Regions from separate parts of the Bradyrhizobium sp. USDA 4011 genome, predicted to be linked through region 2. Evidence: predicted binding sites of a transcription regulator. Region 2 holds the regulator's gene; each other region holds the start of a gene.
What was found. The regulator PhoB, encoded in region 2, activates phosphate uptake and scavenging genes when phosphate is short. The targets are predictions, from matches to a motif close to TGTCATNNANCTGTCAT.
Positions count from the first base shown of each region.

Region 1: a site for PhoB is predicted at 2,203-2,219, ahead of ACVW1C_RS20220 (alkaline phosphatase D family protein). Genes of this name have one in related genera too.
Region 3: a site for PhoB is predicted at 3,140-3,156, ahead of phnC (phosphonate ABC transporter ATP-binding protein). Genes of this name have one in related genera too.
Region 4: a site for PhoB is predicted at 2,482-2,498, ahead of ugpB (sn-glycerol-3-phosphate ABC transporter substrate-binding protein UgpB). Genes of this name have one in related genera too.

Region 1 covers NZ_JBSSGG010000001.1:4,314,261-4,319,469, forward strand. The annotation lists gene ACVW1C_RS20215 (N-acetylmuramoyl-L-alanine amidase family protein) at 1-427, opposite strand, end outside; gene ACVW1C_RS20220 (alkaline phosphatase D family protein) at 577-2,139, opposite strand; gene ACVW1C_RS20225 (TAXI family TRAP transporter solute-binding subunit) at 2,420-3,826, opposite strand; gene ACVW1C_RS20230 (4a-hydroxytetrahydrobiopterin dehydratase) at 4,038-4,343, shown strand; gene ACVW1C_RS20235 (YkvA family protein) at 4,439-4,819, shown strand; gene ACVW1C_RS20240 (NADPH:quinone oxidoreductase family protein) at 4,991-5,209, opposite strand, start outside.
Region 2 covers NZ_JBSSGG010000001.1:4,981,917-4,987,125, reverse strand. The annotation lists gene argF (ornithine carbamoyltransferase) at 1-497, opposite strand, end outside; gene ACVW1C_RS23350 (acetylornithine transaminase) at 497-1,702, opposite strand; gene ACVW1C_RS23345 (GcrA family cell cycle regulator) at 2,199-2,711, shown strand; gene phoB (phosphate regulon transcriptional regulator PhoB) at 2,893-3,603, opposite strand; gene phoU (phosphate signaling complex protein PhoU) at 3,734-4,450, opposite strand; gene pstB (phosphate ABC transporter ATP-binding protein PstB) at 4,462-5,209, opposite strand, start outside.
Region 3 covers NZ_JBSSGG010000001.1:1,971,640-1,976,848, forward strand. The annotation lists gene phnE (phosphonate ABC transporter, permease protein PhnE) at 1-230, opposite strand, end outside; gene phnE (phosphonate ABC transporter, permease protein PhnE) at 227-1,111, opposite strand; gene phnD (phosphonate ABC transporter substrate-binding protein) at 1,194-2,123, opposite strand; gene phnC (phosphonate ABC transporter ATP-binding protein) at 2,199-3,014, opposite strand; gene ACVW1C_RS09130 (transferase hexapeptide repeat family protein) at 3,225-3,872, shown strand; gene ACVW1C_RS09135 (alpha-D-ribose 1-methylphosphonate 5-triphosphate diphosphatase) at 3,887-5,059, shown strand; gene ACVW1C_RS09140 (DUF1045 domain-containing protein) at 5,080-5,209, shown strand, end outside.
Region 4 covers NZ_JBSSGG010000001.1:4,094,124-4,099,332, forward strand. The annotation lists gene ACVW1C_RS19115 (MarR family winged helix-turn-helix transcriptional regulator) at 1-278, opposite strand, end outside; gene ACVW1C_RS19120 (organic hydroperoxide resistance protein) at 451-876, shown strand; gene ACVW1C_RS19125 (CaiB/BaiF CoA transferase family protein) at 1,085-2,290, shown strand; gene ugpB (sn-glycerol-3-phosphate ABC transporter substrate-binding protein UgpB) at 2,554-3,870, shown strand; gene ugpA (sn-glycerol-3-phosphate ABC transporter permease UgpA) at 4,022-4,903, shown strand; gene ugpE (sn-glycerol-3-phosphate ABC transporter permease UgpE) at 4,903-5,209, shown strand, end outside.

The sequences.
Region 1 (5,209 bases), 670 kb from region 2:
CCTCGATCAGCCGCGCAAGGCGCAGGTTGAAGGTGAACTCGGCGACATTGCGCGCGCTGATCGCGCCCTCCGATTCAGCGGTATGTCCGACATCGAGAACGATCCGCAATGTCGAGGGATCGCATTTGGCTGCGGCCGGCTTGGAAGCGGGAGGCGGCAGGGCGACCGGCCCGAGGGCGGCGAGCCGCGTGGCGCGTTGCTTTGATGGCGCGCGGTACCTTGCCAATCTGGCCGGCTTTGCCGATTTCGCGCGCTTTGGCGCTTTGGGATGCTTCGATGAGCTCGTGAAGAGATCAGGCAGCCAGCCGGCATCGCTGACCTCGATCGGCAGCAGCGCGAACACGGCGATCGCGACGACAAGCAAGCGGTGCGGCCGAAGCCCCACGACGATGCCACCGAGCACGCGAATCAATTCGCAGCGCCTCATGCTCCGCCCCTCCGGGCCCCCAGCATAACGGCTCTGATAGAGGTACCGGAAGAGGCCGGTGACGTCCATCCCCCGTCAATCTTGCAGCCCCTGCCTTGAGGCAAGGGCTGCAGGACAGGACGGCGGGTTCCGTGGCGGCTGCGACCTGATTACACCGGCTTCGGATCGAGCGTGATCGCCCACAGCTCGGCGTCGACGCGGTCGCGCAGGCTCACCGTCATCTGCCCGCTCTTGCCGTCGATCTTGACGTGGCCGAAGAACTGCATGCCGGCCGAGGGCGGCAGGTTCTGGTTGGCTTCGCCTGGCGCCTTGACGAACTTCACCTCGGGACCAAACGTGTTGTCGAGTTCGTTCGGACCGAACGTGCCGGCATGCAGCGGGCCGGAGACGAATTCCCAGAATGGATCGAACTCCTGGAACTGGGCCTTGTTCGGATTGTAATAGTGCGCAGCCGCATAGTGCACGTCGGCAGTCAGCCACACCGTGTTGGCGATGCCGGCGGTCTTGATGAAGCGCAGGATGTCGGCGATCTCGAGTTCGCGGCCGCGCGCCGGGCCGTCGCCCTGCGCGAACGCTTCCGAGCCCTTCTTGTTGGCGGCATCGTCATAGACGACCAGCGACAGCGGCATGTCGGAGGCGATCACCTTCCAGGTGGCGCGTGAGTTGAGCAGCGCGCGCTTCAGCCAGGCCATCTGGTCCGGCCCGATGAAATAGGCGTCCGGGCCATAGGTCTCCTGCAGGTTCGGACCGTTGGGGCCGCGATAGCTGCGCTCGTCGAGCATAAACACGTCGAGATGCGGGCCGTAGCTCAGCGTGCGATAGACCCGGCCCGGCTCTACGATGCTCTCGCGCATCGGATACATCTCGTGGAAGGCTTTTGCCGCGCGCGCCGCGAGCACGTTGATGTCGCGCTCCTTGTAGGCCGCCGGCAGCTGCTTCGACAGCGACCAGTTGTTGGTCACCTCGTGATCATCCCACTGCACGAAGATCGGCACCTCGGCATTGAAGGCGCGCAGGTTCGCGTCGAGGAAATTGTATTTGTGCGCGGCGCGGTATTCGTCGAGCGTCTCGGCGACCTTGGCCTTCTCCGGGATCGTGATGTTCTTCCAGATCTTGCCGTCGGGCTGCTTCTGCTCGGCGGTGATGACGCCGTCGGCATAGATGGTGTCGCCGGAATGCAGGAAGAAATCCGGGGCGTGCTTCTTCATCGCGGCGAAGGTGATCATGCCGCCGTCGTCGGGATTGATGCCCCAGCCCTGGCCGGCGACATCGCCGCCCCACACGAAGGAGACGTCGCGGCGGTCGCTCGGCGCGGTGCGGAAGCGGCCGACCACGGGCTCGCCGACAATGTCGATATGGGCGAGATCGCGGAAGCGGACGCGATAGAAGATGTCCTGGCCCGAGGGCAGGTTCTCCAGCAGCATCTTTGCGGTGAAGTCGCTCTCCGGCAACGCCGTGATCGGCGGCAGCGCGCGGGCATTCTTGAACGAATCTGATGTCGCGACCTCGACCATCATCTGCGAGGGACGGTCCGCGCGCGCCCACACCACGCCGCCGTCGACGCCGACATCGCCGGATTGCACGCCATGGGTGGTCACCGGGCGGTCGGCCGCGCGCGACAGATAAGGCATCGCGATCACGCCGGCGCCGGCCGCAGCAGCCGTGGAGAGAAAACGTCGGCGGGTCAGATTTCGCGAGAACCGGATCGTCATGGGGAGCCTCCTCAGGTCACAGCGACAGTGCGCCGCGGGCGAGCACAGACCTAGAAAAATTCCATGACGGAGAGATTACAGGGAAGGAGGTACACTGCGTGAGGTGAGCACGTCTGTAAGGCTCCCTCTCGCGCTTGCGGGGGAGGGTGGGGTGGGGGCTCTCTCCACGAGTCGTATCGCGGAGAGAGCCCCCACCCGCATTGCATCTGCGATGCAATGCGGCCTCCCCCGCAAGCGGGAGAGGCGAAGGAGAGCTCGTGGAGAGATGGGAGAGTAAGCCCTACGCCGTGCCCGCCGCCCTGAACTGGCTCGCAGTGCGCTGCAAATTCTGCGGCATGCTCATCAGCAGCGCCTTGCGGTCGGCTACCGCGTTGTGGAACTGCTCGAGCGCGATGTTGAACGCGGTCAGCGTGCCTTCTTCGATTGCGCCGTGCTCGAAACAGTCGAGCGTGTGGCGCAGGATGTCGTCGGCTTCCGCCTGCAACTGGTCGAGCTCATCGGTCGAATCGCTTTGCCGCGCGGCCTTCAGCATCTCCAGCAGGCGCTCGCGCTGCGAGGTGTTGGTGTTGCGCTCGTCCTGCTTGAGATAGCCGGCGAACCATGCGCCGGCCGAGCCCATCGCCGAGAACGCCATCAGGCTCCACCAGATGTAATCGCTGTAGCGGTCGAGGAAGGTTTTCTCTTCGCCGTCGACGAAGGCGGCCGCGCCGGGATGCACCGGGATGGTGGCGTCCTTGTCGGTGTCGGGCGTCTCGATCTTGGCGGCGAGCGGGAAATCGTTCTTGAGCGATTGGCGGATCGCGAACAATTGCCGGGTGAATGCCGCGACCGTCGCGTCCGACAGGCCCTTTCGCGCGACGATATGGTGCGAGAAGCTGATCGTCTTTACCTCGTCCTCCGGCCGGTCGGCCGAGCCGAGCGAGCCCGCGGGAATTTCCGCGGCCTCATAGGCCGGATGGTTTTGCGCAATCGCTTCGGATGCGTCGATCGGCAGGAAGGTGGGCTCGCCGCCGTCTTTGGTCGACGCCGTGATCGCATCGATCGTGAGCTTGCTGTTGGCCGGACCGACGGCGAGATAGGCATCGGCCTTGAGATTCTTGGTGGCCTCGACTGCTTCATTGGCCGGGAATTGCACGATCTCGACCTTCATCGGGTCGACGCCGTATTGCTGCAGGATCAGCTTCAGCAGATTGACGTTGGCCGGCGTGCGGCCGACGACGCCGATCTTGCGGCCGGCAAGCTGCGCGATCTTGGTGATCCTTGCAGCCTTGCGGCCCTTGCCCTTGGCTGCGGGCGGCACCCACATCACCACGACGTTCTTGCGCAGGACCGCGACCGCCTGCGCATTCTTCGGCACCTCGAGGTCGCCGCGGATGATGGCGAGGTCGGCCTTGCCGTCGGCCAGCGTCTGCGCGCTGGCGGTGGCGCCGTCGGTCTGCACCGGGCGCAGCTTGACCTGGGTGTGCTGCTGGTTGTTGAAGGCCTGCGCCAGCGCCTGCACGACCTTGAGGTCATCGCTGCTTGCGGGGCCGACTGCGATCCGCAGCGTCACCGGACGCACCGCGAAATAATAACCGGCGGCCATCGCGCCGACGATGGCGAGCGCGCCCGCGATCAAGACGAACACCAGCCGTCGCTTTGCAGAGCGCAGCGGCTTGGGCGATATGCTGGCGGGGCCGTCGGTCATCGATCTCGCAAACAATCGTCGGGGCTCAATCTCGCAAAATTACCAACGCGCACGCATTCTGTGTTTGTAGCAAATTCCTGGAGCCACAGATGTTACATCTCCGTCATGGTTACCAGCGGCGATAGGACGCTATTTCGGCCTTATTTTCGGCATGGATCCCACCCGGAGGCCGATGGTTAGGCTAGAGTCGGCGTCAAACAGGAGGGTTGCCATGGTCGAAAGGCTGTCAGCGGAAGCAAAGAAGGCCGCGCTTTGGGAACTGGCCGGCTGGTCGGAACTGGCCGGACGCGAGGCGATCGCAAAGACCTTCGTGTTCAAGGACTTCAACGAGGCCTTCGGCTTCATGGCGCGCGCCGCTTTGGTCGCCGAGAAGAGCGACCATCACCCCGAATGGAAGAACGTCTACAAGACGGTCGAGGTCGTGCTGGCGACCCACGATGTCGGCGGGGTGACCAAGCGCGATATCGACCTCGCCAAGGCCATGAACGCGATCGCGAGGCAGTTCGGAGTCAACTGATCCGGCTGCGCGCAACCTTGCGCCGGTTGGCCGACATCCCCAGATTCGCATCGTCCGCCGCCGATCCGTCGCGCGGCGCCAAAGGGAACCTGGCTATGCCATCGACCGACACCGGCGTGGGGTTCGGGCCTGCCGACCGGCTGGCGCAGGACCCGGAAAGCGTGCGCCGCCGCTTCTGGATCAAGTTCAAGAAAGTGGTGGCGCGGCTGCCTTTCGCCGAGGATCTGCTGGCCGCCTATTACTGCGCCTTCGACCGGCAGACGCCGCGCCATGTGCAGGCCGCGCTGCTCGGCGCGATCGCCTATTTCATTCTGCCGTTCGATTTCATCCCGGACATGCTGCCGGTGCTCGGCTTCACCGACGATGCCGCCGTGCTCGCAACCGCGATCCGCATGGTGGCAAGCCACATCACCCCGGAGCACCGCGAAGCCGCGCGCGCCGCGCTGAAGCGCGGCGTGCCTGAGGATGCGGAATAGCGTAACCTAGATGAAGCGTCTCCTTCCCCCTGAAAGGAGGAAGGTCGGGATGGGGGTTAGGCCACAGGCGACGCTGCAAGCGGAGAGAGCAGATCCCCACCCGCTTTGCTCTGGCGAGCAAAGCGACCTCCCCTTTTCAAGGGGAGGTTAGGCAAGTGATCGTGGCGCCGCTCAGCTTCCCGGATGCAGAATTACCTTGCCCATCGCCTTGCGGCCGGCGAGCACCTTCAGGGCTTCTGATGTCTGCGACAGCGGGAAGGTGCGGTCGACATGCGAGGAGATCTTGCCCTCCGCGGTCCACTGCACGAGCTTCTCGAGGTTCTTGCGGTTCTTCTCCGGATTCTGCCGCGCCCACGCGCCCCAGAACACGCCACGGATGTCGCAGCCCTT
Region 2 (5,209 bases):
ACGTTGTTGTCGTCGCCGGTCCAGGCCACCGTCTTGCCCTCGATCGAGCCGCGGTTTTCCTCATAGGTCATGAGGTCGGCCATCACCTGGCAGGGATGCGAACGCCGGGTCAGGCCGTTGATGACGGGCACGGTGGCGTGAGCGGCGAGCTCGAGCAGCGCGTCATGATTGAGGATGCGGATCATGATCGCATCGACATAACGCGACAGCACGCGCGCGGTGTCGGCGATGGTCTCGCCGCGGCCGAGCTGCATCTCGGCGCCGGTCAGCATGATGGATTCACCGCCGAGTTGGCGCATGCCGACGTCGAACGACACCCTTGTGCGGGTCGACGGGCGCTCGAAGATCATCGCCAGCGTCTTGCCTTCGAGCGGCTTCCTGCCCTTCTCATGCGCCTTCAGCTTCGCCTTCATGGCGGCTCCGGCTTCGAGCATGTTGCGCAGCTCGGCGAGCGGCAGCTCGTTGATGTCGAGGAAGTGACGGACCGGCTTGCTCATTATCCAGCCGCCTTCTTCGGCTGCGGCGCTGACAGCACAGAGCAGGCGCGCTCGAGCGCTGTGATCGACTGGTCGATCTCGGCCTCGGTCACGATCAGGGGCGCCAGGAACCGCACCACATTGTCGCCGGCGCCGACGGTGAGCAGCTTCTCGTTGCGCAGCGCGGCGATCAGATCGCTCGACGGCACCACCGCCTTGACGCCGATCAACAGGCCCTCGCCGCGCACCTCCGACAGCACGCCGGGATAGCGGTCGACCACGGAAGCGAGCTTCTGCTTGAGCAGCAGCGACATCTTCTGCACGTGCTCGAAGAAGCCGGGCTTGAGCATGACGTCGAGCACGGCATTGGCGGCGGCGACCGCGAGCGGATTGCCGCCGAAAGTCGAGCCGTGCGAGCCCGGCGCCATGCCGGCCGCAGCCTGCGCGGTCGCCAGCACCGCGCCGATCGGGAACCCACCGCCGAGCGCCTTCGCCAACGACATTACGTCCGGCGTGACGCCGGTGCGCTTGTAGGCGAACAGCTCGCCGGTGCGGCCCATGCCGGTCTGCACCTCGTCGAACGCGAGCAGCAGGCCATGCTCGTCGCACAGCGCGCGCAGCGCTTTGAAGAACGCCTGCGGCGCCGAGCGCACGCCGCCCTCGCCCTGCACCGGCTCGATCAGGATGCCGGCGGTGTGCGGGCCGATCGCCTTCTTCACCGCCTCGATGTCGCCGTGCGGCACCTGGTCGAAGCCGTCCATCGGCGGGCCGAAGCCCTCGAGATATTTCGCCGAGCCGGTCGCAGCCAGCGTGCCCAGCGTGCGGCCATGGAAGGCGCCTTCGAAGGTGATGATGCGGTATCGTTCGGGATGGCCCTTGGAGAAGTGATGATGGCGGACCAGCTTGATCACGCCCTCCATCGCTTCGGCGCCGGAATTGCAGAAGAACACGAAGTCGGCAAAGCTCTGCTCGCACAGCCGCGCGGCCAGCACCTCGCCGTCCGGGCTCTTGAACAGGTTCGACATGTGCCAGAGCTTGGTCGCCTGCTCCTGCAGCGCCTTGACCAGATGCGGGTGCGCATGTCCGAGCGCGTTCACCGCGACACCCGAGGTGAAATCGAGATAGCGGTCGCCGTTGGTTGCGATCAGCCAGGCGCCCTCGCCGCGCTCGAAGCCGAGATCGACCCGGGCGAAGACGGGGAGCAGATGCGACGAGGCGTTGGTCATGGCGTTCACTGCCGGTTTGAAGCCGTCAATTGCTGCGCGCCTTGACGCCAACGCAGCAACCGCCAGCTTCGGAAAACAAAACGGCCGCCTTTGCGGGCGGCACGTGCGGGTCATTCTATGCGGCGGCCGGTAAGTGTCAATCGCCAGGAGCTAGCCTTTGCTGGCCTTCCTGCAATGCGAAACTAGCGCAATCCGGAGCATTCCGGTGCGGTGGAAAAGCCTCACAGCAATGCTTAACTTTGTGGGAACATGTGGACGCACGGCCGCGGACTCTTGCGCCAGAGTCACGCCATATTGTAGCGTTTGGCCTGTCGGGTACGACATCTCGTGCGGCAGTACTGGACCCTCTAAGTAGCCTTCGTGTCTCGCGTAAACGTTCGGGCGCAACACCGTGCCCGGCGAGGGCTAAGGGATTCTGGCCGCAGGGATATTTGTCCAGATTGGCTCGCAGCGCCGCTCCGATGAGTGGCCGGCGCCATGCGAAAGGAAGAATGCGATGACTGTATTGACCTGGTCCGACGATCGCGTCGAGCAGCTGAAGAAGCTCTGGGAATCCGGCCTCTCAGCCAGCCAGATCGCGGCGGAACTTGGCAATGTGACGCGAAACGCCGTGATCGGCAAAGTACATCGGCTCGGCCTCTCCGGCCGTGCCAAGGCGCCCTCCACGGCTGCGCCGCGGCAGCGCAAGGCCCGTCCCGCCCAGCACATGATGCGGGTGGCGCGCCCGGTGTCGCGCGGCAACACCGCGCTGGCGCACGCCTTCGAGGTCGAGATGGAGCCCGATCCGATCTCCTTCGACAATGTGGTGCCGATGAGCCAGCGGCTGTCGCTGCTCGAGCTCAACGAGGCCACCTGCCACTGGCCGGTCGGCGATCCCTCGAGCCCGGAATTCTTCTTCTGCGGCGGCAAGGCGCTCGCCGGCCTGCCCTATTGCGCGCATCACTCGCGCGTCGCCTACCAGCCCGCCGCCGATCGCCGCCGGCCATCGGCGAAGCCACAGATCAAGTAGCACTCGGGAAACTTGCCTGGACTGCAAAAGCAAATCCCCGCGAAAGCGGGGATTTTTTTGTGGTTGCCGTCATTGCGAGGAGCGAAGCGACGAAGCAATCCATCGTTCCGCATTTGCGGTAGGATGGATTGCTTCGCTACGCTCGCAATGACGGGACCGTTGTTGCGATTGGCGGCCAGCCTTACGGCTGCGGCTCGGCTTTGGCGAAGCGGTCGTCGAGCGCATAACCGGCGCCGCGCACGGTGCGGATCGGATCCTGCTCGCGGCCCGGATTGAGCAGCTTGCGCAGGCGGCCGATATGCACGTCGACGGTACGCTCATCGATATAGATGTCGCGGCCCCAGACGCTGTCGAGCAGCTGCTCGCGGCTGAACACGCGGCCGGGATGCTCGAGGAAGAATTCGAGCAGCCGATACTCGGTCGGACCGAGATCGATCGGACGTCCCGAGCGCGCCACGCGGCGCTTCTCGCGGTCGAGCTCGATATCGCCATAGGTGAGCACGGTCGCCAGCCGCTCCGGGCTAGCCCGCCGCAGCAGGCCCTTCACTCGCGCCAGGAGCTCCGGCACCGAGAACGGCTTGACGATGTAATCGTCGGCGCCGGTGGCAAGCCCGCGCACGCGCTCGCTCTCCTCGCCGCGCGCGGTGAGCATGATGATCGGAAGCTGCTTGGTCTCGGGACGCGCCCGCAGGCGGCGGCACAGCTCGATGCCGGACAGGCCCGGCAGCATCCAGTCCAGTACCACGAGGTCGGGAACGCGCTCCTTCAGGCGGGTGTCGGCATCGTCGCCGCGCCCGACCGTTTCGACATCGTAGCCTTCCGCATCGAGGTTGTAGCGCAACAGTGTCGTCAGCGCTTCCTCGTCTTCGACTACCAGAATGCGTGCGCTCATCGGTTTAAGTTCTCTCTCTGTGGTGATCCGTTGCCCAGACGCAAACCGAAACGCTTACTTTCCTGGGCATAATCCCCGCGGAAACGACTTGTCGTGAAGACAATCCGGCTCCGCGCCCGCGGATCATGTCCTAGGTACCCGGCACAGTGGTGGCAAAATTGGTCATGTCGCCCTTCGGGCGCTTGTCGGTGATCTGCTGGCCCTCGATCATGTAGAACACGGTCTCGGCGATATTGGTGGCGTGATCGCCGATCCGCTCGATGTTCTTGGCGCAGAACATCAGATGGATGCAGAACGAGATGTTGCGCGGATCCTCCATCATGTAGGTCAGCAGCTCGCGGAAAAGCGAGGTGCAGATCGCATCGACCTCCTCGTCGCCCTTCCAGACGTTCATCGCCGCCGGCAGGTCGTGCGCGGCATAGGCGTCGAGCACCGACTTGACCTGCGACAGCACGAGGTCGGTCATGTGCTCCAGGCCGCGGATCAGCTTCAGCGGCTGGAAATCGCTTTCCAGCGCCGCGACGCGCTTGCCCATGTTCTTGGCGAGGTCGCCGATCCGCTCGAGGTCGGTGGCCACGCGCATCGCGCTGACGATTTCACGCAGGTCGATCGCCATCGGCTGGCGGCGGGCGATCGTCAGCACTGCGCGCTCTTCGATGACGCGCTGCAGATTGTCGATCTCGATGTCGGCGGCGACCACGCGCTTGCCGAGAGCGACGTCGCGACGGATCAGCGCGTCGACCGACTCGGTGATCATCCGTTCGACGAGGCCGCCCATCTCGGCGACCAGGCGGGTCAACTCCTGCAGGTCGCTGTCGAATGCCTTGGCGGTATGTTCAGAAGCCATCTTGTATCTCCTCAGCCGAACCGGCCGGTGATGTAATCCTGAGTCCGTCGATCGCTCGGCGAGGTGAAGATCTTGTTGGTGTCGTCGAACTCGATCAGCTCACCGAGATACATGAAGGCGGTCTTGTCGGAGACGCGCGCCGCCTGCTGCATGTTGTGGGTGACGATCGCGATCGTGTAGTCCTCGGAGAGCTCCTGGATCAGCTCCTCGACCTTGGCGGTCGAGATCGGATCGAGCGCGGAGCACGGCTCGTCGAACAGGATCACCTCGGGCCGCACCGCCACGGTGCGCGCGATGCACAGGCGCTGCTGCTGGCCGCCGGAAAGCGACAGGCCGGAGGCGTTCAGCTTGTCCTTGACCTCGTTCCACAGCGCGCCGCCGCGCAGCGCCTTCTCGACCCGGTCGTCCATCTCGGACTTCGAGATCTTCTCGTAAAGGCGGATGCCGAAGGCGATGTTCTCGTAGATCGTCATCGGGAACGGCGTCGGCTTCTGGAACACCATGCCGACCCGCGCACGCAGCAGATTGAGGTCGAGCTTGGGATCGAGAATGTTGGTCTGGTCCAGCATCAGCTGACCGACCGCGCGCTGGCCCGGATAGAGATCGTACATCCGGTTGAATATCCGCAGCAGGGTCGACTTGCCGCAGCCGGACGGACCGATGAACGCGGTGACGCGGTTGGTACCCAGCGTCAGGTTGATGTTCTTCAGCGCGTGGTGCTCGCCGTAATAGAAATTGAGGTTGCGCACCGTGACTTTC
Region 3 (5,209 bases), 3.0 Mb from region 2:
GATGCGCCGGGATTCGGCGGGATCATCATCATGGTGATCCAGCCGAGTTGGCTCATTCCCGAGATCAGCCTGGACGGCGAGAAGTCGAGATCGACCAGGCCGTATGCAAAGATCGCGAGCGCTGCCACGATCGTGGCCGGCATCGCCAGCCGCGCCGAGGCGGGGCGTTCGAACACGCCGGGGTATTTCGCACGCAAGTCCGCGGTGTCCGGCTTCGGCAGCTGGCTCATCGCCGGGTCTCCTTGCCGAACAGCCGGCCGCGCAGCCAGCCGGTCGAAATGTCGATGATGAAGACGGTGACGATGATGGTGACGAGGATCGCGCTGACGTCGGAATAGTAGAATTTGCGGATCGCGACCACCAGCTCCTGCCCGATGCCGCCGGCGCCGACGAAGCCCATCACCGACGCCTCGCGGACATTGATCTCGAAGCGCAGCAGCGCATAGCTGGCGTAGCCCGCCGAGACCTGCGGCAGGATCGCAAAGCGCATGCAGGACAGCCAGCTCGCGCCGGTGGCGCGGATGCCCTCGACCGGCTTCATGTCGGCATTCTCGACGATCTCGGCAAACAGCTTGCCGAGCGCGCCGGTCGTATGGATCGCGATCGCCAGCACGCCGGCCATCGGCCCGAGGCCGAACGCGATCACGAAGATCAGCGCGAACACGATGCCGGGCACGGTGCGGGCGAATTCGAGCAGGCGACGGACGGTAAAGCGCACCCACGGTCCCGGCGAGGTGTTCTGGGCGGCAAAGAAGTTCAGCGCAAACGCAAACACGGCACCGGTCAAGGTGCCGACATAGCTGATCAGGAGGGTCTCACCGAGCAGCCGCAGCCATTTCTTCAGGCCCCAGAACCATTCCACCGGATCGGTCCAGACCCGCGCACCGGAATCCAGCGTCAGGATGCGGTCGAAATAGCTGACGAAGTTGCCGAAATAAGTGAAGAACGTGTGCAGGTTCACGTCGGCGCCAAGCGCCGCGATAAACAGCGCCGCGCAGAACACCGCGGCCGCCACCGTCGCCTTCAGCCGCTTGCGCGCGACCGCCTTGCGATAGGCATCGTTCAGCGTCGCCAATTGCTGCGCGGGAAGGATGGAAATGGCGGTCGCCATCGATGCGGGCCAGTCTGCTCGAGGGGGGAACGAAAAGGGCCGGGTTGTCGAAACCCGGCCCAATTCAGCGGCGAACGTGCGATCAGGAGCCCTTCTTGCGCAGAGCGTCGACGAACTTGATCAGCTCGATGGTCTTGTCGTAGTCGGCGTTGGTGACCGGCTGCCACGGACGGTTCTTGCCGTCGGACAGCTTCTTGAAGGCTTCCGGATCCTTCGTCGGCATGTCGAGGAAGGCCTGCTTGATCTTCGCCTTCATGTCGTCGGGAAGGCTCTCGAGATAGGCGTAGGGCGAGTTGATGATCAGGTCGGACTTCACGATGATGCGGAAGTCCTCCTTCTTCAGCGGCGTGCCGTCGCTCGACTTCACCATGTTCTTGGCGAGCATGCGGGTCAGGTTGGAATCATCGTCGGCATTCCACCAGTTGGCGGCGACGTCGACGGTGCCCTGCGCCAGCGCCAGTACGGCGTTCTCGTGGCTGCCGGTGAAGACGACCTTGGAGAAGTAGGTCTCCGGATCGATCCCCATCTGGTTCAGCTTGAAACGCGGCATGTTGTTGCCGGAGGTCGAGTTGGGATCGACCAGGCCGATATTCTTGCCCTTGAGGTCTTCGACCTTCTGGTACGGGCTCTTGGCGAGCACGTAGAACACCGAATAATAGCCCTTCGAACCGTCGGCATTGACGTCGATCACGAACGCGTCGGTCTTGACGCCGGTGAGGCGGGCGCGGGCGAACGACGCCGGGCCGTAGTAACCGATGTGGATGTTACCGGCGCGCTGGCCCTCGATGACGGCTGCGTAGTCGTTGGCGACGCGCAGGGTCACCTTGATGCCGAGTTCCTTCGACAGATACTCGGTGAGCGGGCCGTAGCGCTCCGTAACGCCGGAGCCGTTCTCGGCGGGAATCACCGCGAAGGTGATCTCCGGATACTTGGTCTTCCAGTCCTCGGCCGAAGCCGATCCTGCGAATGCCAGCGCTGCGGCGCTGGCCAGAATGATGCGACGAGTGATCATGTTACCCCTCTTTGGTAGTTACGCCTGTTGGCCGGGCGAAATGCCCGGTTGCCCTGCTTTTCGAAAATGCGCCGCTCAGGCCGCGGCTGCGGTGCCGAGCGCCGGAGCAGTTGCGCCATCGGGCACGGGCAGCGGTGCCGCGCCCATGACGTCATTGGCCTCGAGGTCATAGAGCTCGCGGGCAATATGGTCGGTCAGCGCCGCGGGGGCGCCGTCGAACACCACGCGACCCGCCGCCATACCGATCAGGCGATCGCAATAGGTTCGCGCCAAGTCGAGGGAATGCAGGTTGCAGAGCACCGTGATGCCGAAATGCTTGTTGATGCGCAGCAGCGCATCCATCACGATCTTGGTGTTGCGCGGATCGAGCGAGGCGATCGGCTCGTCGGCGAGAATGATGTCGGGTTCCTGCACCAGCGCGCGGGCAATCGCGACACGCTGCTGTTGGCCGCCGGAGAGCTGGTCGGCGCGCTGCGCTGCGAGCTGGGCGATGTCGAACTGCTCCAGCGCCGACAGCGCGAGCGCCCTGTCCTGCTCCGGCCAGACCTGCGCCAGCGAGCGCCAGGACGGGATTTGGGCGAGCCGGCCCATCAGCACGTTGGTCAGCACGTCGAGGCGGCCGACGAGATTGAATTGCTGGAAGATCATCGCCGAGCGCGCCCGCCACTGCCGCAGCGCCTTGCCGCGCAGCGCGGTGACATCGGTGCCTTCGAACAGGATGCGCCCGGAGGTCGGGTCGGCGAGACGGTTGATCATCCGCAGCAGCGTCGACTTGCCGGCACCGGAGCGGCCGATCACGCCGACAAAGCCGCCCGGCGCGATCGAAAAGGATGCGTTATCGACTGCGGCCTTTGTGCCGAACCGGCACGTCAAACCTTCCACCACCAGCATGCAATGCTCCAACCGCGTCGCGTTGGGCCATCGCTATCCCCGGTGCTTGACAGTTATGTGACGTGACCTTGCAGTGCGGCCATCGTCCACACCCCTCCCCTGCCGTTCGTTTGACGTCATCGTAACGTCATGATGTTGTCATCAAGCGTCCCGATGACGAACCCGCATCTCCCCGGAAGCCAACGATTTGCAAGATTTGCGGAGGCCCTGATGGCCGGAAAGACACTCTCGGTTGTGCCGACGATCGACCCGACTGCGTCGGTGCGCGAGAGCAAGCTCGGCAAATATACCGAGGTCGGCGAGCGCACCATCCTGCTTGAAGTCAGCATGGATGACTATTCCTACGTCGTGAACGACAGCCAGATCACCTACACCTCGATCGGCAAGTTCTGCTCGATCGCGGCGATGACCCGCATCAATCCCGGCAACCACCCGATGCATCGCGCGACCCAGGCGCATTTCACCTACCGCGCCAGCGCCTATTTTCCCGGAGAGAGCGACGACACCGACTTCTTCAACTGGCGACGTGCGCATCACGTGCATATCGGCCATGATGTCTGGATCGGTCACGGTGCGATCCTGCTGCCGGGCCGGAACGTCGGAACCGGCGCAGTGGTTGCCGCCGGCGCGATCGTGACCAAGGATGTGCCCGCCTACACCATCGTTGCCGGTAATCCGGCGCGTCCGGTCAAGCGGCGCTTCTCGGAGACAGCAGCGGATCGCCTGACAGCACTCGCGTGGTGGGACTGGGATCACGAAACACTTCGTCGTGTCCTGCCCGACTTCCGCACGCTCGCGGTCGAGGAATTTCTCGACAAGTACGAGGTCGAGGCCGTATCCCAATCACGGAATAAATGACGGAGCACCGTATCGTGACGGACATTTTCATCGAGGGCGGACGCGCGCTGGTTGACGGTGCCTTGGTCGAGATCTCGCTGCGGACCTCAGGCCGCGACATCGGCGCGCTCGACGCCGAACAGGGCCGCGCCGCGCTCCACATCAATGCCGGCGGCCTGCTGGTGCTGCCCGGCATCATCGATCTGCACGGCGATGCGTTCGAGCGGCAGATGATGCCGCGCCCCGGCGTCGATTTCCCGACCGACGTGGCGCTGATCGACAGCGACCGACAGGCGATCGCCAACGGCATCACCACCGTCTTCCATGGCACGACCTGGTCGTGGGAGCCCGGCCTGCGCAGCGCGGAGAATGCGCGCAAGCTGCTCGATGCGATCGAGGCGCTGCGACCGCAGCTCGCCGCCGATACGCGCTTCCACCTGCGTCACGAGACCCACAATCTCGAAGCCGAAGCCGAGATCATTCAATGGGTCACCGAAGGCCGCATCGACCTGTTCGCCTTCAACGACCACAGCAACGTCAAGCCGAAGAAGCGCAATCAGCTGGCCGAACGCGCCGGGCTCTCCATCGAGGCCGTCAACGACATGCTCGATCGGGTCGTGGCGCGCCGTCCCGCGGTGCCCGCCTCGGTCGCGCGACTAGCGGCCGCAGCACGCGCGGCGAACATTCGGATGCTCTCGCATGACGACAACAGCCCGGCGATGCGCCAGGAGTTTCGCGCGCTCGGCGCCACGATCGCCGAATTTCCCGTCAATGAAGAGACCGCGCGCGATGCCGCCGCCGCGGGCGACTTCATCGTGTTCGGCGCGCCCAATGTGGTGCGCGGCGGCAGCCACACCGGCTGGACCAAGGCATCCGACATGATCGCACAGGGCCTCTGCTCGGTGCTGGCGTCGGACTACTATTATCCGGCGCAGCTGCTCGCCGCGTTCCGCCTCGCCGCCGATGGCATCCTGCCGCTTACCAAGGCCTGGGGTCTGATCTCGTCGGCGCCGGCACGCGCGGCCGGGCTGGCCGATCGCGGCGTGATCGCCGCGGGCCGCCGCGCCGACATCATCGTCGTCGACGACAAGGTGCCGCAGCGGCCGCGCGTCGTCGCCGTGATATCAGCCGGACGGCTGGTGCATCTGGCTGATGCGAGCTGCCTCGTTCACTCGCTCGTCTCGCGCAAAACGGTTGCGGCAGCATAGTCAGGACCTATTCTGCTGCCATGGCCAACACTCCGCGCTACGCGATCTATTATGCGCCGTCGCCCGACAGCGCCCTGCACCGCTTCGGCTCGACGCTGCTCGGCTACGACGCCGTGTCGGGCGACGACCTGCCGTTTCCCGACGGCGTCG
Region 4 (5,209 bases), 890 kb from region 2:
CTGCGGGTCCGCCTGATCAGCTCCGCCGCTTCGAGCCGTTTCAGCAGGGGTGTCAGCGTCCCGGAGTCCAGGAACAGCCGCTCGCCAAGGTCTTTCACCGGCACGTCGTCGCGCTCCCACAGCGCCAGCATCACGAGATACTGCGGATAGGTCAACCCGAGCCGGTCGAGCAGCGGCTTGTAGACGCGGTTGAAGGCGTGCGCGGTCGAATAGACCGCAAAGCAGATCTGGTTATCGAGCCGCAGCGCCTGATCCGCCGCCGTCTGTTTCCTGACCATGATTCCCATCGAATCCATCTCGTTTCCGGGTCATTTTGGGCCCACAGGACCGCGGATTCAATTGCGAACAATTAAATGTGAGGCCGCATAATTTATATTGCGCGCAATCTAATTGGATGCAATACATTCGACGTCGAATCCAAACTTTAGTCCAAACCCAAGGGAGACCAGGATGTCTGTGAACGTGCTCTACAAGACCAGCGCCAAGGCAACCGGCGGCCGCGACGGCCATGCGGCAACGCTCGACGGCGCGCTCGACGTCAAGCTCACGACCCCGAAGGAACTCGGTGGCGGCGGTGGCGCCGGCAACAATCCGGAGCAGCTGTTCGCAGCCGGCTATGCCGCCTGCTTCATCGGCGCCATGAAGTTCGTGGCCTCGCAGGGCGGCCCCAAGGTTCCCGCCGACGCCTCCGTCACCTCGACGGTCGGCATCGGCCCGCGCTCGGAAGGCGGCTTCGGCCTCGCCGTCGATCTCGCCGTCTCGCTGCCCGGCCTCTCCCGTACCGACGCCGAAGCGCTGGTCGAGAAGGCCCACCAGGTGTGCCCCTATTCCAACGCGACCCGCGGCAATGTCGACGTCAAGCTGAGCGTCGTCTAGTTCACCCACTGCCAATAGTCCGCCACGTCCCGCGTGGCGGACTATTGCGTTTCAGCGGATCATTGCATTGCAGATGCCAGTTCGCTTGGCGAACGCACGCGCCGCCTGCCGCATGGGCCTGCGCCGACGGAAGCATTGCTGCCTCGCCTGAAGACCGTTAGCTCTGGGACCCTCGTTTTCCGATCCCAACTGAGCGAAGGTTGTTTCCATGAATACCCCAGCGGCTACGGGTGCGATGACCGGACTGCGCGTGATCGATCTGACGCGCGTGCTCGGCGGCCCGTATTGCACCCAGATCCTTGCCGACCACGGCGCCGACGTGATCAAGGTCGAACCGCCCGCCGGCGACGAGGTGCGCGACTGGGGCCCTCCCTTCCATGAAGAAGACGCGGCCTATTTCGTCGGCATCAACCGCAACAAGCGCTCGATCGGCCTCGACCTCGCCTCCGAGGGCGGACGCGCGGTGCTGATGAAGATGCTCGAGACGGCCGACGTGCTGATCGAGAACTTCAAGCCCGGCACGCTCGACAAATGGGGCATCGGCAACGACGTGCTGCGCGCGAAATTTCCGCGCCTCGTGCATTGCCGGATCTCCGGCTTCGGCGCCGACGGCCCGCGGGGCGGCAATCCCGGTTACGACGCGATCATCCAGGCGATGACCGGCATGATCGCGGCGACCGGCTCGCCGGAGAGCGGCCCGATGCGCATCGGCGTGCCGCTGGTCGACATCACGACCGGCCTCTATGCGGCGATCGGCATCCTGATGGCGCTGTCGGAGCGGCAGCGCTCCGGGCTCGGCCAGTTCCTCGAGACCACGCTGTACGAGACCGGGCTTGCGATCATGCATCCGCACACCGCGAACTATTTCATGCATGGCAAGCCGCCACAGCTCACCGGCAACGAGCATCCCAACCTCGTGCCGTACGCGATCTTCCCGACCAAGACCGACAATATCTTCATCGGCGTCGGCAATGACGGCACCTTCCGCAAGCTCGCCAAGGAGATCGGCAAGCCCGAGCTCGGCACCGATCCGCGCTTTGCCCGCAACAAGGACCGCATCGCCAACCGCGACGCGCTCCGGGCCGAGCTCGCCGCGGTGTTCAGCCAGCACGAGGCCGAGCCGCTGTGCAACCGGCTGCTCGCCGCCGGCCTGCCGGCCGGCCCCGTGCAGAAGATCGACCAGGCGCTGACCAACCCGCACACGATCCATCGCGGCGACGTCATCGAGAAGGATTGGTACAAGGGCGTCGCCTCGCCGATCCGGCTCGAACGCACCAAGCCGAGCCTGCGCCGCACGCCACCGAAGTTCAGCCAGCACGCTGCGGAAGTACTCGGCGAGTTCGGCTACTCCAAGGACGAGATCAACGGCCTGGTCGACAAGGGCGTGGTCTGCGGTCCCCAACGCAAGCGCTAACAGCGCATTCGAAGCAAAGCCCGTCCCGCAGGTGATGCGGGATGGGCACCGTTCGCATCAAGCCAACACGTCGCCCCTGCGGTGCAACGTCGCGTCCGGCGTTGCAGCGCACGCAAGCGGGCTGCGTTCTCCGCCTTTTTTAGCGCTTCCCTTCGCTTCGGCTTCCCCCGTACCATGGCTTTCGTTTATACGGTCATTTGAACGTCATCCGGCGCTGATAACGCGCGCAACGAAAGATGGTGTTCCAACCGGAGGGGCTTTTGATGATTTTCAAACGACTCGGCGCTGCTGCGGCAGCTGCTGCCACGCTTGTATTCGCGTCGCCTGCGTTTGCAGTGACTGAGATTCAATGGTGGCACGCGATGACCGGCGCCAACAACGACGTCATCGTCAAGCTGGCCAACGACTTCAACGCCTCGCAATCCGACTACAAGGTGATCCCGACCTACAAGGGCGGCTACGCCGACACCATGAACGCCGGCATCGCCGCATTCCGCGCCGGCAACGCGCCGCACATCATGCAGGTGTTCGAGGTCGGCACCGCGACGATGATGGCCGCCACCGGCGCCGTCAAACCGGTCTACAAGCTGATGGCCGATGCCGGCGAGAAGTTCGATCCGAGCGTCTACCTGCCCGCGATCACCGGCTACTACTCGACCTCGAAGGGCGAGATGCTGTCGTTCCCGTTCAACTCGTCGTCGACTGTGATGTGGGTCAATCTCGACGCGCTGAAGAAGGCCAACATCGCGGAGATCCCGAAGACCTGGCCGCAAGTGTTCGAGGACGCCAAGAAACTGAAGGCGGCCGGCTACACCACCTGCGGCTTCTCCGGCTCGTGGGTCACCTGGGTCAATCTCGAGCAGCTCTCGGCTTGGCACAACGTACCGCTCGCCAGCAAGGCCAACGGCCTCGACGGCTTCGACACCGTGCTCGAATTCAACGGCCCGCTGCAGGTCAAGCATCTCGAGAACCTGATCGAGCTGCAGAAGGACAAGACCTACGACTACGCCGGCCGCACCAACACCGGCGAAGGCCGCTTCACCGCGGGCGAATGCCCGATCTACCTGACCTCGTCGGCCTTCTTCGGCAACGTCAAGGCGCAGGCCAAGTTCAACTTCACCGCCGCACCGATGCCCTATTATCCCGACGTCAAGGGCGCGCCGCAGAACTCGATCATCGGCGGCGCCTCGCTCTGGGTCATGGGCGGCAAGTCGGCAGAGGAATACAAGGGCGTGGCCAAGTTCCTGACCTTCCTCTCGGACACCGACCGCCAGGTCTGGATCCACAAGGCCTCGGGCTATCTGCCGATCACCAAGGCCGCCTACGCCAAGGCCAAGGAAGAGGGCTTCTACAAGGACCAGCCCTATCTGGAGACCCCGCTGCTCGAGCTCACCAACAAGGAGCCGACTGAGAATTCCCGCGGTCTGCGCCTCGGCAACATGGTGCAGCTGCGCGACATGTGGTCGGAGGAGATCGAGCAGGCGCTGGCCGGCAAGAAGACCGCCAAGCAGGCGCTGGACTCGGCCGTCGAGCGCGGCAACCAGATGCTGCGGCAGTTTGAAAAGACCGCCGTCCACTGACACGATGCGCAAAAGCGCGATGAAGATCGTCACCGCGCTTTCGCTTCTTGTTTGAGCATGATCTCTTCGGAAAACCGCTTCGCACTTTTCCGGATCATGCTTTAGGCAACCGGCAGGCCGCGACAAGCGGCCTGCCACTTTCTTAGAGATCATGCAAAAGCAAGCGATTTTCCAGTCAAAACTGTTGCCTTACGCGCTGGTTGCCCCGCAACTCGCGATCGTCCTGATCTTTTTCTACTGGCCGGCCGCGCAGGCGGTGATCCAATCCTTCCTGCTGCAGGACGCCTTCGGCCTTTCGACCACCTTCGTGTGGTTCGAGAACTATCTCGAATTATTCAAGGACCCGGCCTATTTCGCGGCGATCGTCCGAACCTTCGCGTTCTCGTTCGCGATCGCCGTCTCCTCGCTGTCGTTCGCGCTGCTGCTCGCGGTGATGGCCGACAAGCCGCTGCGCGGCTCGACGCTGTACCGCACGCTGCTGATCTGGCCCTACGCGGTCGCCCCGCCGGTGGTCGGCGTGCTCTGGGTGTTCATGCTGCATCCCTCGCTCGGCGTGCTGTCGCGCTATCTGCGCGCGATGGGCGTTGACTGGAATCCGCTGCTCGACGGCGACCAGGCCGCGGCCCTGATCATCCTCGCCGCGGCCTGGAAGCAGATCTCCTACAATTTCCTGTTCTTCCTTGCCGGGCTACAGAGCATCCCGAAGAGCGTGATCGAGGCCGCCGCGATCGACGGCGCCCGCCCGATGCGGCGGTTCTGGACCGTGATCTTCCCGCTGCTGTCGCCGACCATCTTCTTCCTCTTGGTGATCAACATCGTCTACGCGTTCTTCGACACCTTCGGCATCATCGACACGATGACCCGCGGCGGCCCGGGCAAGGCGACCGAAACGCTGGTCTATAAGGTCTATACGGATGGCCTGCTCGGCGGCAATCTCGGCTCCTCCGCGGCACAGTCGGTCATCCTGATGGTCATCGTCGTCGTGCTGACGGGAATCCAGTTCCGCTTCGTCGAACGCAAGGTGACCTACTGATGGTCGAGGAGGAAGGCTTCCAGCGCTATCTGGCTCACGCCATCCTGTGGATCGGGATCGCGATCGTCGCCTTCCCGGTCTATCTGGCGATCGTCGCCTCGACCCAGGACAACGCCGTCATCGCCAATGGCCAGATGTCGCTGTTACCCGGCGGCCATTTCCTCGAGACCTACTATCAGACGCTGTTTGTCGGCACGAGCGGCTCGACCCGCGAGCCGGTGCTCAACATGATGCTGAACTCGCTGATCATGGCGCTCCTGATCGCGGTCGGCAAAATCGCGATCTCGATCATCTCGGCCTACGCGA